DNA from 3 places in the Paenarthrobacter sp. AMU7 genome. Region 1 is predicted to be linked to each of the others. Evidence: riboswitches for the same ligand, from Rfam matches in the RefSeq annotation. Region 1 holds a riboswitch; each other region holds the start of a gene.
What was found. Region 1 has a riboswitch for cyclic di-AMP ahead of ABQM86_RS02825 (hypothetical protein). Riboswitches for the same ligand answer to the same signal wherever they lie in the genome.

Region 1 (5,323 bases):
ACGGACGCGCCACCACCCACGATCGCGCCGAGGGCGTCCACCTGCAGGACACGGTCGACGTTGGGGATGTTGCCGTCTTTGTCCACGGTTCCGGCCTCGTTGGCCAGTCCCACCATGGTGCCCATGGCGTCGAAGAAGATGCTGAGGAGGATCACAAACGCCAACAGTGCTGCAGCGATGAAACCGAGGTGCTGGAACGCGCCGAACGGGTTGGCCTTGCCGATGAGGGACAGGTCCGGGGCGCCCCACTCCGAGAGGGTGGGAGCCACGAGGGACCAGCCGCGCGGGTTGACGTTCTTGCCGTCGAAGCTGGGGCCGATGTGGAGGGTGAACTCGAGGATGGCTGCCAGTGCCGTGGAGACCACGATGCCGATGAGGATGGCGCCGCGGACCTTGCGGACCACCAGGGCGATGGTGAGGATGAGGCCCACTGCGAACACCAAGGTAGGCCAGCCCATGAGCTTGCCATCCACGCCCAGGCCCAAGGGAACCGTGGTGCCGGCGGCGTCGGGAATCCGGCGTACAAAGCCTGCGTTGACCAGGCCGATCAGTGCAATGAAGAGGCCGATGCCCACCACGATCGCCGTTTTCAGCGCTTCCGGCACGGCTTTGAACACGGCAGTACGGAAACCGGTCAGCACCAGGATGAGCATGGTGATGCCGGAGAGGACCACGAGGCCCATCATGTCCGGCCAGGTGAGTTCCGGGTGCGAGGCGACCGTGACGGCAACGAAGGCGTTGACGCCCAGCCCGGTTGCAACGGCGAATGGGTGCTTGGCCCACGCGCCCATGAGGATGGTCAGGATGCCCGCCACGAAGGCCGTCGTGGCTGCGACGGCTGTGAAGCCGAGGGATGCCCCACTGGAATCCGCCCCGGAGAGAATCAGCGGGTTCAACACCACGATGTAGCTCATGGCGAAGAACGTTGCGAAGCCGCCACGAATTTCCCGCGAGTACGTGGATCCACGTTCAGTAATTTTGAAGTAGCGGTCTACTGCAGAACCTTGCTTAAGCATGAAAGACTCCGGGGATCGGGGGGAGTGTGCCCTCAAATCCTATGCGGTCCGGTGCGGGCGCTCCGGACGATTCGCCTAGTCTGTAAGGAAGCCAACACTAGGAGAAACCGCCCCATGCGTACCATCCGCCCGCTTCTGGCCGCCGTCGTCGCTGCTCTTGCCTTCGCGTCCGCCCTGCTGTTTACTGCGGCGCCGGCGTCCGCCCACGACGTCGCTGAATCCACGACGCCGGCCAGTGGCACCAGCGTCACGGACGTCCCGGCGTCGGTTTCCATCACGTTCAACAACCGGCCGCTCGCCATCGGTTCGGGCGTCACGGTCACTGCGGGCGGCGAAAACTGGGCCGACGGCCCGGTGGAAATCATCGACAACCAGGCGGTCCAGAAGTTGCGCGAAGGCGCTCCGGCCGGCGAATACACGGTGGTCTGGCGCGTCGTCAGCAGCGATTCGCACCCCATCGAGGGCACCTTTACCTTCACGGCCACCGCAGGAAGCACGACGACGGCCAGCGGCCCGGCGGCAGCCTCTCCGTCCGCATCGGCTCCGTCCGCTTCGACACCTTCAGCGGCGGTGCCGACGGCGGGAACCGCGGCCCCGGGCTCTGCGGCGTCGGGAACCGGCAACAGCGAGCCCGCGGCCGACGCCTCCCAGCCCTTCCCATGGAGCATCGTGGGCCTGGCGGTTGTTGCTGTTGGTCTCGTTATTTTTCTGGCTGTTACTGCCCGCAGGAAACTGGCTGCTTCGAACGACCCTGAGGGCCCTTCTCCCGCGGAATAACGGGGTTTTCTACGTAGCTGCGAAGATCTCGAAACGGTTACTGCGACACGCCAGAAGCGTACTTCTCGTTACTTAAATGTGACTTCCGCGTGATCATCGCGTACGGTGGTACCTGTGCCTGTTCCACGTAGCGGGCACTTCCGGTCTGATTGCCTAGCTCTGCCGCAGTCCGGAATCCGTTCGCAGACAAACCTTACGGCAGAGACGGGGAACCCATTTTGGGCCGCTTTCGAGCGTGCCTTGGGGTGAAGTCACGATGCTTCCGCTGAACAGCGGGAGATAGTGGCCGGGTGACTCCCATCCGAATCCGACAGCTAACCTCGCAGGCATCGGGAGAGGCTCTTTCATGTCTTCACGCATTCTTCGCGGCCGTCGTAAGGCGGACAGCGTACGTCCTAATCCGTTCATCTCCATCTCCAAGGCAGTTGCCAGCAACGCTTCCGGCGCTGGCCGCCAGGCAGCTGTTATCGCAGCAGCCTCGGGCCTTGTGTTGACCGGCTCCATTGCAGCTCACGCTGCTGAAGCTCCGGTTCAGCGGGATTCCAGCCCGGCCACGGTCGCTGAGACCGTTTCGGCCGACGCTCCCACCCAGGTTGTTACCGCCCTGGCTACGGCTACGGTCAACTTCGAGCGCCCCGCTGTTGCTTCCGTTGCAGCTCCGGTTATCGAAAAGCCTGCACCGGTTGCTCCGGCTCCTGTCGCCAAGAAGGCAGCAGTCACCACTGCCGCCGCCAAGGCTCCTGTTGCCAAGGCTGCTGCAGCCGCTCCGGCCGCTGCTGCTCCCGCTCCTGCGGCTGCTGCTGCTCCGGCTGTTGGTGGCGTCAATGCCGCCATGGTTGCCTCGGCTTACGCCCAGATCGGCATCATGCAGGACTGCACCGCCATGGTGGAGCGCGCACTCGGCTCCGCAGGCATCCCCGTTGGCGACCTCGGTCCCATGCAGTTCATGAACTACGGCAAGGTTGTCAGCTCACCCCAGCCCGGTGACATGATCGCCCAGTCCGGCCACGTCGCCATCTACATCGGCAACGGCCAGGCCATCAGCGGTGGCATCAACGGCAACCAGACGGGTATCCACCCGATCAGCTGGTTGACCGCAACGGGTCCCCTGACCTACGTACGCGCTGGCGCATAAGCCTCACGCTTCAGTTCAAAGGCCGGTGTCTTCGAAGAGTTCATCTTCGAGGGCACCGGCCTTTGGCGTTAAGTTATGTGCGGAATAGTTCGCAGCCAGGTTTGATCTGCTAAGCGGTGGCGATGCCCGGCCCTGCAGGGAGGGCCACCTTGGACGATATCGCCTGGCCTACAGCCTTTGCCTGCCGAAGTACTTCCTTCGGTGTGGGCGTAATGAGCTCGCCGACTCCTACAAGGTGCATCCCGACGGCCCGCATTGCGGCCACCAGGTTTTGGCCGATCGCTATGCCGAGTTCCGCCAGCATTCGGCGCAATTGGCTCTGTGCGCAGCGCGTGACCACAATATGGTCGGCCAGAAGAACACCGTTGGCAGTGTGGACGGCCCACTGGCGGCGGGTGGACTCGAGGGGGCCGGAGGCGTGGAGCCCCGTCCTGAGCCCGGCAGTGGTCATGCTGGCGGCCAGTCCATAGCCGATCTGTTGGGAAGGGTCGGAGCCAAGGAAATCGAGGCGGACAGCCCGTGTGGTGCTGCGGACATCCAGGTGATGGCTTGCGGCGTAGTTCCGCAGGTGGCGGAGGATCTCGTTGCGCTCCTGCATGGCTGCGGGATCGGCTGCATCGCAGCGTTGGAGCATTCCGGTGTGGACTGACGGACCCGTTGCGGACAACGTGCCGAACCCGTCCACCACAATGGAGCCCACGCCGTAGCGGCTGAGCTCACTGGCAACTGCCAAGCCGGACAAGCCGGCTCCGATGACCACGGTGGTGGTGCGTTCCGTGGCGGAATCAGGCGTGAGTGACACTGCTTGGTTCCTCCTTGACGTGTGTGCCATTAGGCATCGCATGGGGTCGCGTCCGAGTTCCCCAAGCGGCCGCAATAAATGGCCGGAGTGTGCTGTGGAACACGGTTGCCGGCCATTCGGTGACTCGAACACTACCGAACTTTTTCTGCCATGGATAGCCTCCTGGGTCCGCGTGTTCGCGTTGTTCATCCCCAGCGCAAAATGCGCACCCGGGAACCGAGCCCGGACCGTTATACACATAGCCCAAAGTCACCTTGATTCGGCGTTGCCGACCGAGAATAGTTGGCATTGGGAGAAGGAATTTCCAGGTTTCTTCTGCCCGGGCCATTGACATTGACGCCAGGAGGGAATCCGAGCCGGAGAACCTCTGGCAGAATGGCCGGAACATCAAGCAGCAGGTGGAGAGGCGGGCCCCATGGACCAGCACAGCAGGCACAATGAAGAGCCACAGGACGGCCAGGACCACGCAGTGGCGCCAGGAGGCATTGTCGTTGGAGTTGACGGTTCAGAGCACGGGCAGTGTGCATTGGTGTGGGCGGCACGTGAAGCCGAACGCCGTCAGCTGCCCTTGCACATCGTGACGGCCTACTCCGTACCTATCTTTGCCGCATCAGGCCTGGACGGCGGTTATGCAACTGTGGATGATTCGGTGATCCGCGAGGGGGCGGACGCGATCGTGAAACAGGCTATGGACAAGATCTCCGGTTACGCCATCGAGGTTGACGCTTCAGTGGAGAACGGCGACGCTGCCGGTGTCCTCCTTGATCTCTCGGCAGATGCCGCACTCCTCGTTTTTGGCAGCCGGGGCCGCGGGGGCTTCGTTGGACGCCTTTTGGGATCTGTCAGCAGCGCATTGCCTGCCCACGCCAAATGCCCCACCGTCACGGTCCCGCTGTACTGCGCCGACCGTCTCGGCGAAAACACGGAAGACAAGCACATCAAAGCCGAGCACGCCAAAGCTGGCCCCCGCGCGGTGGAAAACGTAGTCGCAGTGGGCGTCGACGGCTCCGAGCAAGCCCGGGTGGCAGTGCTCGAAGCGGCCGAGCAAGCGCAGCGCATGGGAGCCAAGCTCCGAGTCATCTGCGCTGTTCCGCAGTACAGCGGTTCCCTGGCTTGGGTGCCGGCTCCGTTGGACCGCGATGCCCTCTTTGCGGATATCAGGGTGCAGCTTGACGCCGGTGTTGCGTGGCTCAGGAGCCACTTCCCGCAGCTTCCCATTGAGACGGACCTCCGGGACGGCTCACCGGTGGACGTGCTGGTGGAAATCAGCCGCAGCGTCGAACTGGTGGTTCTGGGAACACGCGGCCGCGGCGGGTTCGCGGGCATGCTGCTCGGTTCCACCTCGGACGGCGTCCTCCACCATGCCAAGGGTCCTGTGCTGGTTGTTCCGGATCGTGAAGATCCCCGGCTGGCCGACCGTCACAAGTTTGGGCCAATGCTCGGCGCAGCTTAGGCCGCGGGAACCACTGCGCCATGGATGTCCAACAGCCCAGCGGGGAATTTATTCTGGACATCGCCGGCATCAGTGGGGCCATGCTTCCGGAGGTGGGAGGAAAGGCAGCCAACCTGGGCGAGCTTGCCCGTGCCGGACTG
Region 2 (5,323 bases), 410 kb from region 1:
ACCGGTCTTCCGGCAACTCACTGAAGAACTCGTCACCCTCCTGGCCTACGAAGCCACCCGCGAGGTCAAGACGCAGCCAGTGGAGATCGAGACCCCTGTCACCAAGACCATCGGCACGGCTTTCACCAAGCCCACGCCGCTGGTGGTCCCCATCCTGCGCGCAGGCCTGGGCATGCTCGAGGGCATGACCAAGCTGGTCCCCACCGCCGAGGTGGGCTTCCTGGGCATGGCCCGCGACGAAGAAACCCTGGACATCATCACCTACGCCGAGCGCCTCCCCGAGGACCTCACCGGACGCCAGATCTTTGTCCTGGACCCCATGCTTGCTACCGGCGGCACCCTGCGCGAGGCCATCAAGTTCCTCTTCAAGCGCGGCGCCTCTGACGTCACGTGCATCTGTCTGCTTGCCGCTCCCGAGGGTCTGGCCAAGCTGGAAGAGGAACTCGCGGACGCCAATGTGAACATTGTCCTCGCCTCGATTGACGAGAAGCTCAACGAGAAGTCGTACATCGTGCCCGGTCTGGGCGACGCCGGCGACCGCCTCTACGGCGTGGCTGGCTAAAGGTAGACCCCTACCGGTTTCCGCCGTGCCCCGTTAGCCTGTGGCGCATGGACTGGAAACTTGAACTGGTATTTGTCCCTGTCTCCGACGTCGATCGCGCGAAGGACTTCTACGTCAACAAGGTTGGTTTCAACGCCGATTTCGATGAGCGTCCCATGGACGGCATCCGCTTCGTGCAACTGACACCTCCGGGTTCGGCGTGTTCCATCGCCATCGGTGAAGGTCTCACCGACGCCCCTCCGGGTTCTGCGCCCAACCTGCAAGTGGTGGTGGCGGACATCAACAAGGCCCACGAACACCTCAAGGCCAACGGCGTGGAGGTCAGCGACGTCGACGTCCAGGACTGGGGTCACTTCGTTTACTTCGCTGACCCTGACGGCAACCAGTGGGCGGTGCAATACCTTCCGCAGCGGCCGAATGGCTAAGTCATACTTCAGCACTACCCCATGAGCGTGCGGCAGGATGGAACCATGAGCCATCCTGCCGCACCCGTGCTGACCGTCCGCGCCGTCCTCTTCGACATGGACGGCACACTCGTCGATTCCACGGCCATCGTGGAGCAGGTGTGGTCTGAGTTCGCTGGCCGCTACGGCTTGGACATCGAGGAGATTCTCCGGACCTCCCACGGTGTCCGTTCCGGCGATACGGTGCGCCGTTATGCTCCGGCGGGTGCCGACGTCGTGGCTCTGACTGCTGAGTTGGACGCCATGGAGCGCACGCGGACAGACGGCGTGATTGCACTGCCGGGCGCCGAAGCGCTGTTGAGTGCCTTGCCGGATGAAGCGATCGCCCTGGTCACGTCAGCCGACCATATCCTCGCGGGCATCCGCATGAAGGCTGCCGGGCTTTCCATGCCAACCACCACCGTTACCTCGGAGGCCGTAACCCTCGGCAAGCCGCACCCGGAGGGCTACCTCAAGGCGGCCACCCTGCTGGGAGTCGACCCGGCCGACGTCGTGGTCTTCGAAGATGCGCCAGCCGGTATCGCTGCGGCGCGCGCAGCCGGGATGCGGACCGTGGTAGTAGGCGACGCCGGTCATCTTGAAGATGGCATGTGGCGCATCCCGGACTACTCGGACGTGACGGTCATTTCGGTAAAGGACGACGACGGCGGGCACCTCCTCACGCTGACCCTTTAGTACCGCCGGGTTAGGACTGTTCCAAGCGATAAACCGGGCGTAGGCTGTGGGCATGTCTGCGATGCCGGAGGCGTACGGTGCTGCACTGGAGCGGGCCATGGTCCATGCCGGTGACTGGCTTGCGTCGGTCCCAACACGTCCTGTCCGCCCGTCCTCCGATGCCGATCAGGTAGCCAACAGCATGACGTCGCGGCTGCCGGACGAGGCCACCGATGCTGCGGAGGTAGTTGATGAGCTCGCCGCTCTGGCTGAGCCCGGCTTGATGGCGATCCAGTCCGGACGGTTCTTTGGGTGGGTCATGGGCGGAACCCTTCCCGCTGCCATGGCTGCGGATTGGCTCGTTTCGGCGTGGGACCAGAACACGGGGCTTCGGTTCGCTACGCCGGCGGCTGCTGCCATCGAGGAATCTGCCGCCGCGTGGTTGCTGGACCTTCTCCACCTTCCTTCGAGTGCCGACGTCGGATTCACCACCGGCGCCACCACCGCCAACTTCGTGGGGTTGGCAGCGGGCCGCCAATATCTGATGGACGAGGCGGGTTGGGACCTTGAGGCGCTGGGGCTGACAGGCGCCCCACGCATCACCACCTTTGCGGGCAGGGAGCGGCACGCCGCAGTGGACCTGGCTTTGCGGTATCTCGGATTGGGTGCCTGCGTGCCCGTAGATGCCGACGAGGAAGGACGGATTCTCCCCGACGCACTTGCCGAGGCCATGGACCAGCAACCAGGACTGTCACTGGTCTGTCTGCAAGCGGGCAACCTGCATTCCGGCGCCTTTGATCCCATGCAGGAAGCCATTGCGGTGGCCCACGATCGCGGCGCATGGGTGCACGTGGATGGTGCTTTTGGTTTATGGGCCGCCGTTAGCCCGACGCTGCGGGCCCGGCTGGCGGGAGTAGAGGAAGCAGATTCCTGGGCCACGGATGCCCACAAGACGCTGAATGTTCCTTACGACTGCGGCTTGGCCATCGTTGCGAGGCCGGAAGCCTTGAGGCGTGCTTTCAGTGTTCACACAAGTTACCTCATTGCTACGGATGCCGGCCCGGGAGATCCTTTCGAGAAAGTGCCTGAGATGTCCCGCCGTGCCCGGGGCATCCCTGTGTGGGCGGCGCTGAGGCAACTGGGCCGTAACGGGGTGATCTCCATGGTGGAGCGGCTCGCTGCAAACGCCCGCGCGTTGGCTGAGGGGCTCGCCGCGATTCCGGGAGTCGAGGTGCTCAACGACGTCGTCTTCACGCAGGTATCGGTGAGCTTCGGCAGTGATGACCGCACACACCGTGTCACGCAACGGCTGATGGCCGAGGGCGCGGTGTGGATGTCCGGGTCCTCCTGGCGTGGCCGTGAAATCCTCAGGATTTCGGTGAGTAACTGGACCACGGATGCAGGGGATGTTGCTGCGTCCATCGCGGCGGTGCGCAGCGCGTTGGAAGCCGAACCGGAGTCTGTGTAACGCGAAAACCGCGCCGGTTCCCGCCATCCGCTCCAGTCTGTACTGGTGCGGGCGGCGGCAACCGGCGCGGTAATCAAGCAGTCTGGCTTAGTACCAGTTGTTGGCCAAGTGGAAGCCCAGGGCGGCCGACGGGGATCCGTAGCGTTCCTTGATGTAGTTCAAGCCCCACTTGATTTGGGTCTGGTAGTTGGTCTGCCAATCAGCGCCCGCGGTTGCCATCTTGCTAGCCGGCAGCGACTGGACAATGCCGTAAGCACCGCTGGAAGCGTTGGTGGCGGTCGTCCTCCAGTTGGATTCCTTCTCCCACAGGGTGTTCAGCGCAGTCATTTCGCTGGCGCTCCAGCCGTAGTTGCCAAGGATGCTGGCAGCGTAGGCTTTGGCAGCGGCGGGATCGTCCACGGCCTTGGGGGCGGCAGCAGCAGCTGCAGCTTCGGCAGCGGCGGCGGCAGCAGCGGCGTCGGCGGCCTGCTTGGCTGCAGCATCAGCGGCGGCCTTTTCAGCGGCGGCCTGGTCGGCAGCGGCCTTCTCGGCGGCGGCCTTTTCAGCGGCGGCCTGGTCCGCCGCGGCCTTCTCGGCTGCGGCCTTTTCGGCTGCGGCTTTGTCCACGGCTGCCCTGTCAGCGGCGCCCTTTGCAGCGGCTGCATCCAAGGAAGCGGAGATTTCAGCTGTCTTGTTGTTGCTGACCTGGGCATTCGCCTGGGTCTCTGCAACGCGGCTTACCTCGGGAAGGGTCAGGGCGGCGTTGGCAGCAGTACCGAGCGATGCAACGCCCAGCGCAGCAGCTACAACACCGGCAACAACCGACATGCGGTGGCCGGACTTGCCCTGGCGGGCAGCGTTCTTGAGGACAGCCTGCGACTTGGTCAACGGTGCGTTGTGCTCATCGCGGTGACGCGCGGAAGGGCGCGTCTGATCATTAAATTCAGACATGTGTGATTACCTCTCAGCGCCTGCGGAGTTAGCTGTCGGGTTCGGATGAGGTCATCCGGCCGCGCATCACGCTGCGGCTTCACCCCAAGGGTCCGGCATAAATGCCTGGTCCCGGAGACTCTGGGTCCCCCGTCTCTGCCTCGGAGTAAGTACGGACTCCGGGAAGTGGCAGAGCTCGGCGCATCCCGGATGTGGGCCAGTTGGGGCGACCCACCCTTTCGACGGTACAGGAGGAATTCGTAGAAGTCACATTTAGGTAACAGAGATCACGACGACGGTGAGTCGCCTTGCTGGGTTCGTAACTTCTGTTCGGTGGCGACCACAGGGAATCGAAGGGTGAATTCCGTGCCCCCTGGACGGGACGCCACGTGCACGCTGCCGCCGTGAGCTTCCACGATGGATTCAACGATCGACAGACCCAGCCCCGACGTGCCCTCGGACCCCGATCTCGCAGCGTCGGCGCGGGCAAAACGGGAGAAGATCCGGCCCTGGAAATCCTCTGGAATGCCGGGCCCGTTGTCCGTTACGGTCACCACTGGGCTGCCGTCGGCGGAGAGCATCACGCTCGTGACCACCGTGGTGCCGGCATCGGTGTGTTTACGGGCGTTGGAGAGAAGATTGGCCAGGACCTGGTGCAGTTGCGTAACGTCGCCGCGGACCGTGACGGGTTCATCCGGGAGTTGGAGTTGCCAAATCTGGTCCGGTGCCATGATTTTCTCGTCGCTGACAGTTTCAATCACCAACTGGGTGAGGTCCACGTCCGTGATCTTGAGCGCCTGGCCTTCGTCCAGCCTGGCAAGCAGCAGCAGATCCTCCACCAGGGTGGTCATCCGTTCGGACTGGCTCCGGACGCGTGCCAGCGACTTTCGGCCGTCATCGGTGAAGTTCTCGGTCATGCTCAACAGTTCGGTGTAACCGCGGATGGCCGTAAGCGGCGTTCGAAGTTCGTGCGACGCGTCCGCGACGAACTGGCGCACCTTGGTTTCGCTTTCCTGGCGGGCTTCCAAAGCACTGGAGACGTTGTTCAGCATCTGGTTGAGGGCATGGCCAACGCTGCCGACTTCGGTTCCGGGATGGGCGGCCGACGGCGGGACCCGCACCGCAAGTGCCACCTCACCGGCGTCGAGAGGGAGGCGGGAAACTTTGGTGGCTACCTCGGAGAGCTGCTCCAATGGACGCATGGTCCGCCGGATGATTACCGTTCCCGCGAGGCCGATCACAGCCAGTCCGCCGAGCGACACCAGC
Region 3 (5,323 bases), 630 kb from region 1:
AGCAACGGCGCACCCACCGTTAGCAGCGCCATCATCGCGGCAAGTGGATTTCCCGGCAGGCCCAGCACAAAACGGCCATCGGGCAGTTCAGCCAGCACAGCAGGATGACCGGGGCGCATGGCAATGCCGTCGATCAACAGCCGGCCGCCGAGTTCAGCCACGGCCCGCCTGAAGTGGTCAGTCCCGGACCGACCGGTCCCGCCGGTAGTGATGACGACGTCCGCCGGGGGCTCAGTTTCCTGGTAAGGGTCATCAGCTGTCAGCTCATCCAGGGCCGGTTCGGTGTCCTGGAGTGCGGAAATCCATTCTTCATAGTTGTCGCCCACCCTGAGCTGCTCTCCTGCGATGCCACCAAGGAGCTCCACCACAGCGCCCAATTGCGGGCCGAAAGTATCACGCACTTGTCCGGGCAGCGGAACCCCTTGTGCCACAACCTCGGAGCCCGTCAGCAGAAACCTGACCAGCGGCTTGCCGAGGACCTCCAGCTGGTCCAGACCGGCCAGCGCAGCCAAAGCGATGTGGGCCGGGTTGAGCACGGTTCCGGCAGTAAGCAAGACCTCCCCCGCCGCCGCTTCTTCTGCGGCTTTACGGATGTGCTGGCCGTTGCGGGGTTCGCCGGGTTTGGCGGTTCCGCCCAGCGCAAGGACCGGAAGGCCGTCGTCGTCGGTGGTTATGACGCCGCTCTCGCTGCGAAGTACTGCTTTAGCACCCGGCGGAATCAGCCCGCCCGTAACAATGGGACTTGCTTGGTGGGGAGCAAGCCTCTGGCCCGGTTCACTCAGGATCCACGGACCGCTTCCGTTGACGGCCCACCCATCCATGGCTGAGGAAGCGTAGTGCGGCATATCCTGCACCGCCCGGGCATCGGCAGCTAGGGTGCGGCCGAGGGCTGACCTGAGCGGGACAGGAGCCGGAGGGATGGGAGCGGCACAATCGAACGCCCGCTGCCGGGCCTCCTGCCAGGTGTGTGCCGCGTGATGGCCCTCGGCGGGGGCCTCCGTCATTCGGCGTCAGCCTCGGACTCCGAGTACTCCTTGGCAACTTTGCGGGCCAGTTCCAAGGCGGCATTCATGGACGCATCATCGCTTGCCTGGCCAATGCCGCGGGCCATGCCCGCCGCGTAGCCGGCAATGAAGGTGGTCAAGGGCGCTGCGGGGCGCACCACTGAGTGCGCCGCCACTCCGGCAACAGCGAGCACTTCATTGACGTCCACTTCAACGCCTTCAAGCTCGAATGCCTGCAGCAGTGTGCGGCACCATTCCTCGAGCGTCTCTTCCTGGCTCTTCACGTCCGCCTCCAACTTGTAGTCAATGCCCAGGGCCGCAGCGTCCTCCCATGTATCCACGTCATCCGTGGAGCCTGGGGGGACGGCTACGTCCAGCAGGTTCAGCCTAGCAAGCAGGCGGAACACTGAAGCGTTCGTTAACCCGGAACCTTCGGAAGCTTGAGCCACTTCCCGTTCGAGGGCACTGGTGCCGTAGGCACCAAGGAGGGGCTGCTTCCGGCCATCGGCAGAGACAGCCATGGCACCGTCCACCCCCGCATGGGCCTCCAGGGCTTTCCAGAGGAACGAAACGCCACGGGACACGTGCGGCATATCGCATGCCAGGACGAGCGTCCAGGGAGCGTTGTTTCCGTTGTCCTTCATCGCCGCCAACCCCGCAGCAATCGCTGCGGCGGGACCCGCAAATGCCGGTTCCTCCCGTGCCCGCAGCACCTCGACCGGTAACGGCTCACCGCCCGTTCCTGAAGCGTCAGGACCTACCACCACCACAGCTGACGCACCCCGGGCCGCCTGCAGGGCGCGTGAAAGGAGCGTCCCGCCGTCGTACATCAACGACGGCTTGGGCACGCCACCGAGGCGGGTGGCCCTGCCACCCGCCAGAATCACGGCATTGAACTCCATTCGCCCAGATTACCGGGGCGGCCGGAGTTCAGCAGAAATCGATCAGGCAGCGGATTCCGGCAACAGGAACGGGTCCCAGTCCGGCGCAGGTTTCTCGAGTTCTTTGATCTGCCACATGGTTCCCTGGGGCACTCCAGGCGTGAAACGGAGTTTCCAACCCATTTCAGCCAGCGTGTGGTCGCTCTTGGCGTTGTTGCATTTCAGACACGCCGCGACCAGGTTTTCCCAGGAATCCGCGCCGCCCCTGGATTTGGGGTGGACGTGGTCTATGGTGTGGGCTGTTTTCCCGCAATAGGCGCAGCGATGGCCGTCGCGGCGAAGGACCCCGCGTCGGCTCACGGCGGTAATCCTGTTGTACCGGGGACGGATGTAGCGGTTAAGGAGGATCACGGAGGGGCGTCCGAGAATCTCCTGTGGCCCGACGACAGGCTCGTCGCCTTCGGCCACTACGCTAGCTTTCCCAGTCAACACTAGGACCAGCGCCCGGCGGAATGTTATTACCGCCAGCGGTTCATATCCAGCATTCAGAACGAGTGTGCGCATGCACGTACCTCTTCACGGCCGCACCCGTCAGGGGCACGAGGGCCGGCTGCCCTCTGCTTGTACGGGCTGTGGATCGACAAGATAAGGGTAAGCACTCATATGCCGTATCAACGAATTTTTCGGTCGTTTCCCGTGCAGTGTCGCCAAGAGTTCATGCGAGGTTAAGGGGCCTGGAGCCGAATCCGTCCCTTAAAGCAGAACACCCCGCCGGCCTGAGCCTGCGGGGTGTTGCTGTCAAAACCAAAGGCTGGATCAGCCGTTCACGCGGATGAAAACCGGGCCGGAGCCTACGTTGACGCTGAACAGTGCCGTGGTGGATCCGTTCCATCCACCGTGGACTGCCTGGCCGTTGCCGACGTATACAGCGATGTGGGCCTGTCCGGCCAGACCGCCGTTGGCGTAGTAGGCGAGGTCGCCCGGCTTCGCTTCCGCTGCGCTGACCGTGCGGCCGAGGGAGAGGTAGCCGGCCGGCCAGTCGTGGAAGTTGATGCCAACAGCTGCCAGGGAGTTGGTTACCAGCATGGTGCAGTCCTGGGTGACGCCGAGCTGCGCATAGGCGGCAGCGGCAATTGCAGCACCCAGGCCACTTGCAGCGGCCGGAGCCTTTGCCTCAGGAGCCGCGGTGTTGACGGCCAGTGTGGCGTTGCCGGCAGTTGCCGTGCTTTCTGCTGCCTTCTTGGTTTCTGCCTTCGCAGGAGCCTTCTTCTCTACGGGGGCCGGAGCCTGCACCGTGGTGACCACGGGGCGCTCGTAGGAGATGGCAACGGTGGAGTCCGCAGCGATGGTGGCCTGGACTACCGACTGGACGTCAAGGGTGGACGTCGCGGTGGACTCACGGTCCACGGTGGTGTCGGCCGCGTTGGCAGCAACACTGCCGGTCAGGACCAGGCCTGAAGCTGCGGCAATAACAGCCGCCTGGCGGCCGACGCCGCCGGCGTTTTCACTGACGGCCTTGGCGATCACGGCAAGCGAGCTGGTCTTGGGGGCCTCAGCGCGATGCCGTGCAACCTTGGATGCACTGGTCATGGTTTTCTCTTTTCGTATCCGCGTGCAGTTGGGGTACACGCGGCTCATTGGCGCGCCAGCACTTGGGGGCATGCTGGCGAACCCCGAACCGGATTGTTTCTAGCGGAGGGTAAAGAAGGAGGACGTGCCCGTGGAGGCAGCCGAGTGCAGGAGCGTGCCCTGTCCCGGGTTCAATGCGCTGATCATCATGCCGTTGCCAACGTAGATGCCTACGTGTGCTCCGCCGTTCTGCATGACCAGGTCACCGGGGACAGGAGTGCTGGTGGGCTTCATGGCCGTCCAGGCGTTGACGCGCGGGATGCTGATGCCGGCCTGGGCGTAGACCCACTGGGTGAAGCCGGAGCAGTCCCATCCGTTGGGCGTGGTGCCGCCCCAAACGTAAGGGTGGCCGATTCCGGTGTAGGCGATCGCGGCGAGGCCGGAAGCGGCGGCGCTGGAAGCAGCATCCTTGGCTTCGGACGACTTCGCAGTCACGGCGCCTGCGGTGGCCTGGTTGCCGTTGGCCGCGGTGCGCTGGGTGGTCTGCGAAGCGCGCTGCACAACCTTGGGAGCTTCCTTGGTGGCCACTACGGGGCTCTCGAAGGAAACGGTGGCGGTGGGCTCTGCGGTGACTACCGCAGTGGTGACCATCTGCTGGGTGCTGGAGGCTTCCGACTTGGAAACGTCGGTGTCCGCTGCCTGGGCCGGCAGACCGACACTGAGGACGAGGCCTGAGGCTGCTGCCAGTACGACGGCCTGACGGCCAACGGTACCGGCGTTGGATGAAACAGCCTTGGAAAGCGTGTTCAAGGGGTTCGTACGAACCGATTCGGCGCGGTGGCGCGCAGGGGTAGTGCGTGATGACACGAAGGTAGCCTCTCCCAATGCCTGCGAGGTGAGCTGTCGGATTCGGATGGGAGTCATCCGGCCACGCTGCTTCAAGGAAGCTTTGCGACTTAACCCCAAGGCCTTCTTGCGAAGACCAGAAGTGGTTCCCCCGCCCCTGCCAGACGATTTATGCGAACGGACCTCGAGTGGTGGCAGAGCTAGGCAATCCACTCAAGTGCACCGGCCCCCTAAAAAGCCGATGCGCTTTGTACGGTACAACAGTTGAACGCGAATGTCACATTCAGGTCACGGGGTGTGTCACCAATGCGAGAGACAACCATCAACTGGACTTAGAGCCAGCCCATGGGGTCAACAACTTCACCGTTGACCTGTACTTCGAAGTGGAGGTGGCAGCCGGTGGAGGCGCCCGTGGTGCCGCTCAGCGCTACAGTGTCGCCGCGGCTGACCGTCTGGCCTACTTTGACGGTGAAGGACGACAAGTGGTTGTACGTGGTCTCAAGGCCGTTGCCGTGGTCTACCACCACGCGGTTGCCTCCGCCGTACTCGTGCCATCCCGCAAAGGTGACCTTGCCACTGGCCGCAGCATGGACGGCCGTGCCGCACTGGGCCACGAAGTCCTGGCCGCGGTGGAAGTCACCGGCACCACCTGTGAGGGGGCTGATGCGGTAGCCGAACGGGGAAGCCGTGGTCAGGGTGTCCAGGGGGCTGGCCATGGTGCCCGTGGACGAGGCACGCTGGATGCTGTCGGCGGACTGCGCACTGAGCAGCTGCTTCAGCTTGCCGTCGGGGTCGGCGGCGGTAGCTACCGCAGCACGGCTGAAGTCGATCTTGGCTGATGCAGCGGCGGAAACCTCGGGCTGGCTGCCCCCGGTGACGGCCAGGGCCGACTCGGTCTGACCGGATTCCGAGGTTGCCATTACCGGGCTGGTGGCCGGCAGACCGACAGTCAGGGCAAGTCCGGTGGCGGCAAGCGCAACTCCGGCCTTTTGCCCTACACCACTGGCTGCGGCGAAATCGGCA

Region 2: linked by a shared signal. The riboswitch ahead of ABQM86_RS04700 (hypothetical protein) and the one ahead of ABQM86_RS02825 (hypothetical protein) in region 1 are both predicted to bind cyclic di-AMP.
Region 3: linked by a shared signal. The riboswitch ahead of ABQM86_RS05680 (C40 family peptidase) and the one ahead of ABQM86_RS02825 (hypothetical protein) in region 1 are both predicted to bind cyclic di-AMP.

What each region holds. Positions count from the first base shown of each region.
Region 1 is NZ_CP165735.1:572,317-577,639, forward strand. It holds gene ABQM86_RS02815 (NCS2 family permease) at 1-1,016, opposite strand, end outside; gene ABQM86_RS02820 (copper resistance protein CopC) at 1,131-1,793, shown strand; cyclic di-AMP (ydaO/yuaA leader) riboswitch at 1,944-2,136, shown strand; gene ABQM86_RS02825 (hypothetical protein) at 2,140-2,928, shown strand; gene ABQM86_RS02830 (FAD-dependent monooxygenase) at 3,038-3,730, opposite strand; gene ABQM86_RS02835 (universal stress protein) at 4,146-5,183, shown strand; gene ABQM86_RS02840 (PEP/pyruvate-binding domain-containing protein) at 5,204-5,323, shown strand, end outside.
Region 2 is NZ_CP165735.1:984,559-989,881, forward strand. It holds gene upp (uracil phosphoribosyltransferase) at 1-562, shown strand, start outside; gene ABQM86_RS04685 (glyoxalase superfamily protein) at 610-987, shown strand; gene ABQM86_RS04690 (HAD-IA family hydrolase) at 1,033-1,701, shown strand; gene ABQM86_RS04695 (aspartate aminotransferase family protein) at 1,754-3,148, shown strand; gene ABQM86_RS04700 (hypothetical protein) at 3,236-4,078, opposite strand; cyclic di-AMP (ydaO/yuaA leader) riboswitch at 4,082-4,269, opposite strand; gene ABQM86_RS04705 (ATP-binding protein) at 4,345-5,323, opposite strand, start outside.
Region 3 is NZ_CP165735.1:1,202,543-1,207,865, reverse strand. It holds gene ABQM86_RS05700 (molybdopterin molybdotransferase MoeA) at 1-1,004, opposite strand, end outside; gene ABQM86_RS05695 (NTP transferase domain-containing protein) at 1,001-1,906, opposite strand; gene ABQM86_RS05690 (HNH endonuclease) at 1,949-2,449, opposite strand; gene ABQM86_RS05685 (NlpC/P60 family protein) at 2,702-3,475, opposite strand; gene ABQM86_RS05680 (C40 family peptidase) at 3,575-4,321, opposite strand; cyclic di-AMP (ydaO/yuaA leader) riboswitch at 4,326-4,507, opposite strand; gene ABQM86_RS05675 (M23 family metallopeptidase) at 4,633-5,323, opposite strand, start outside.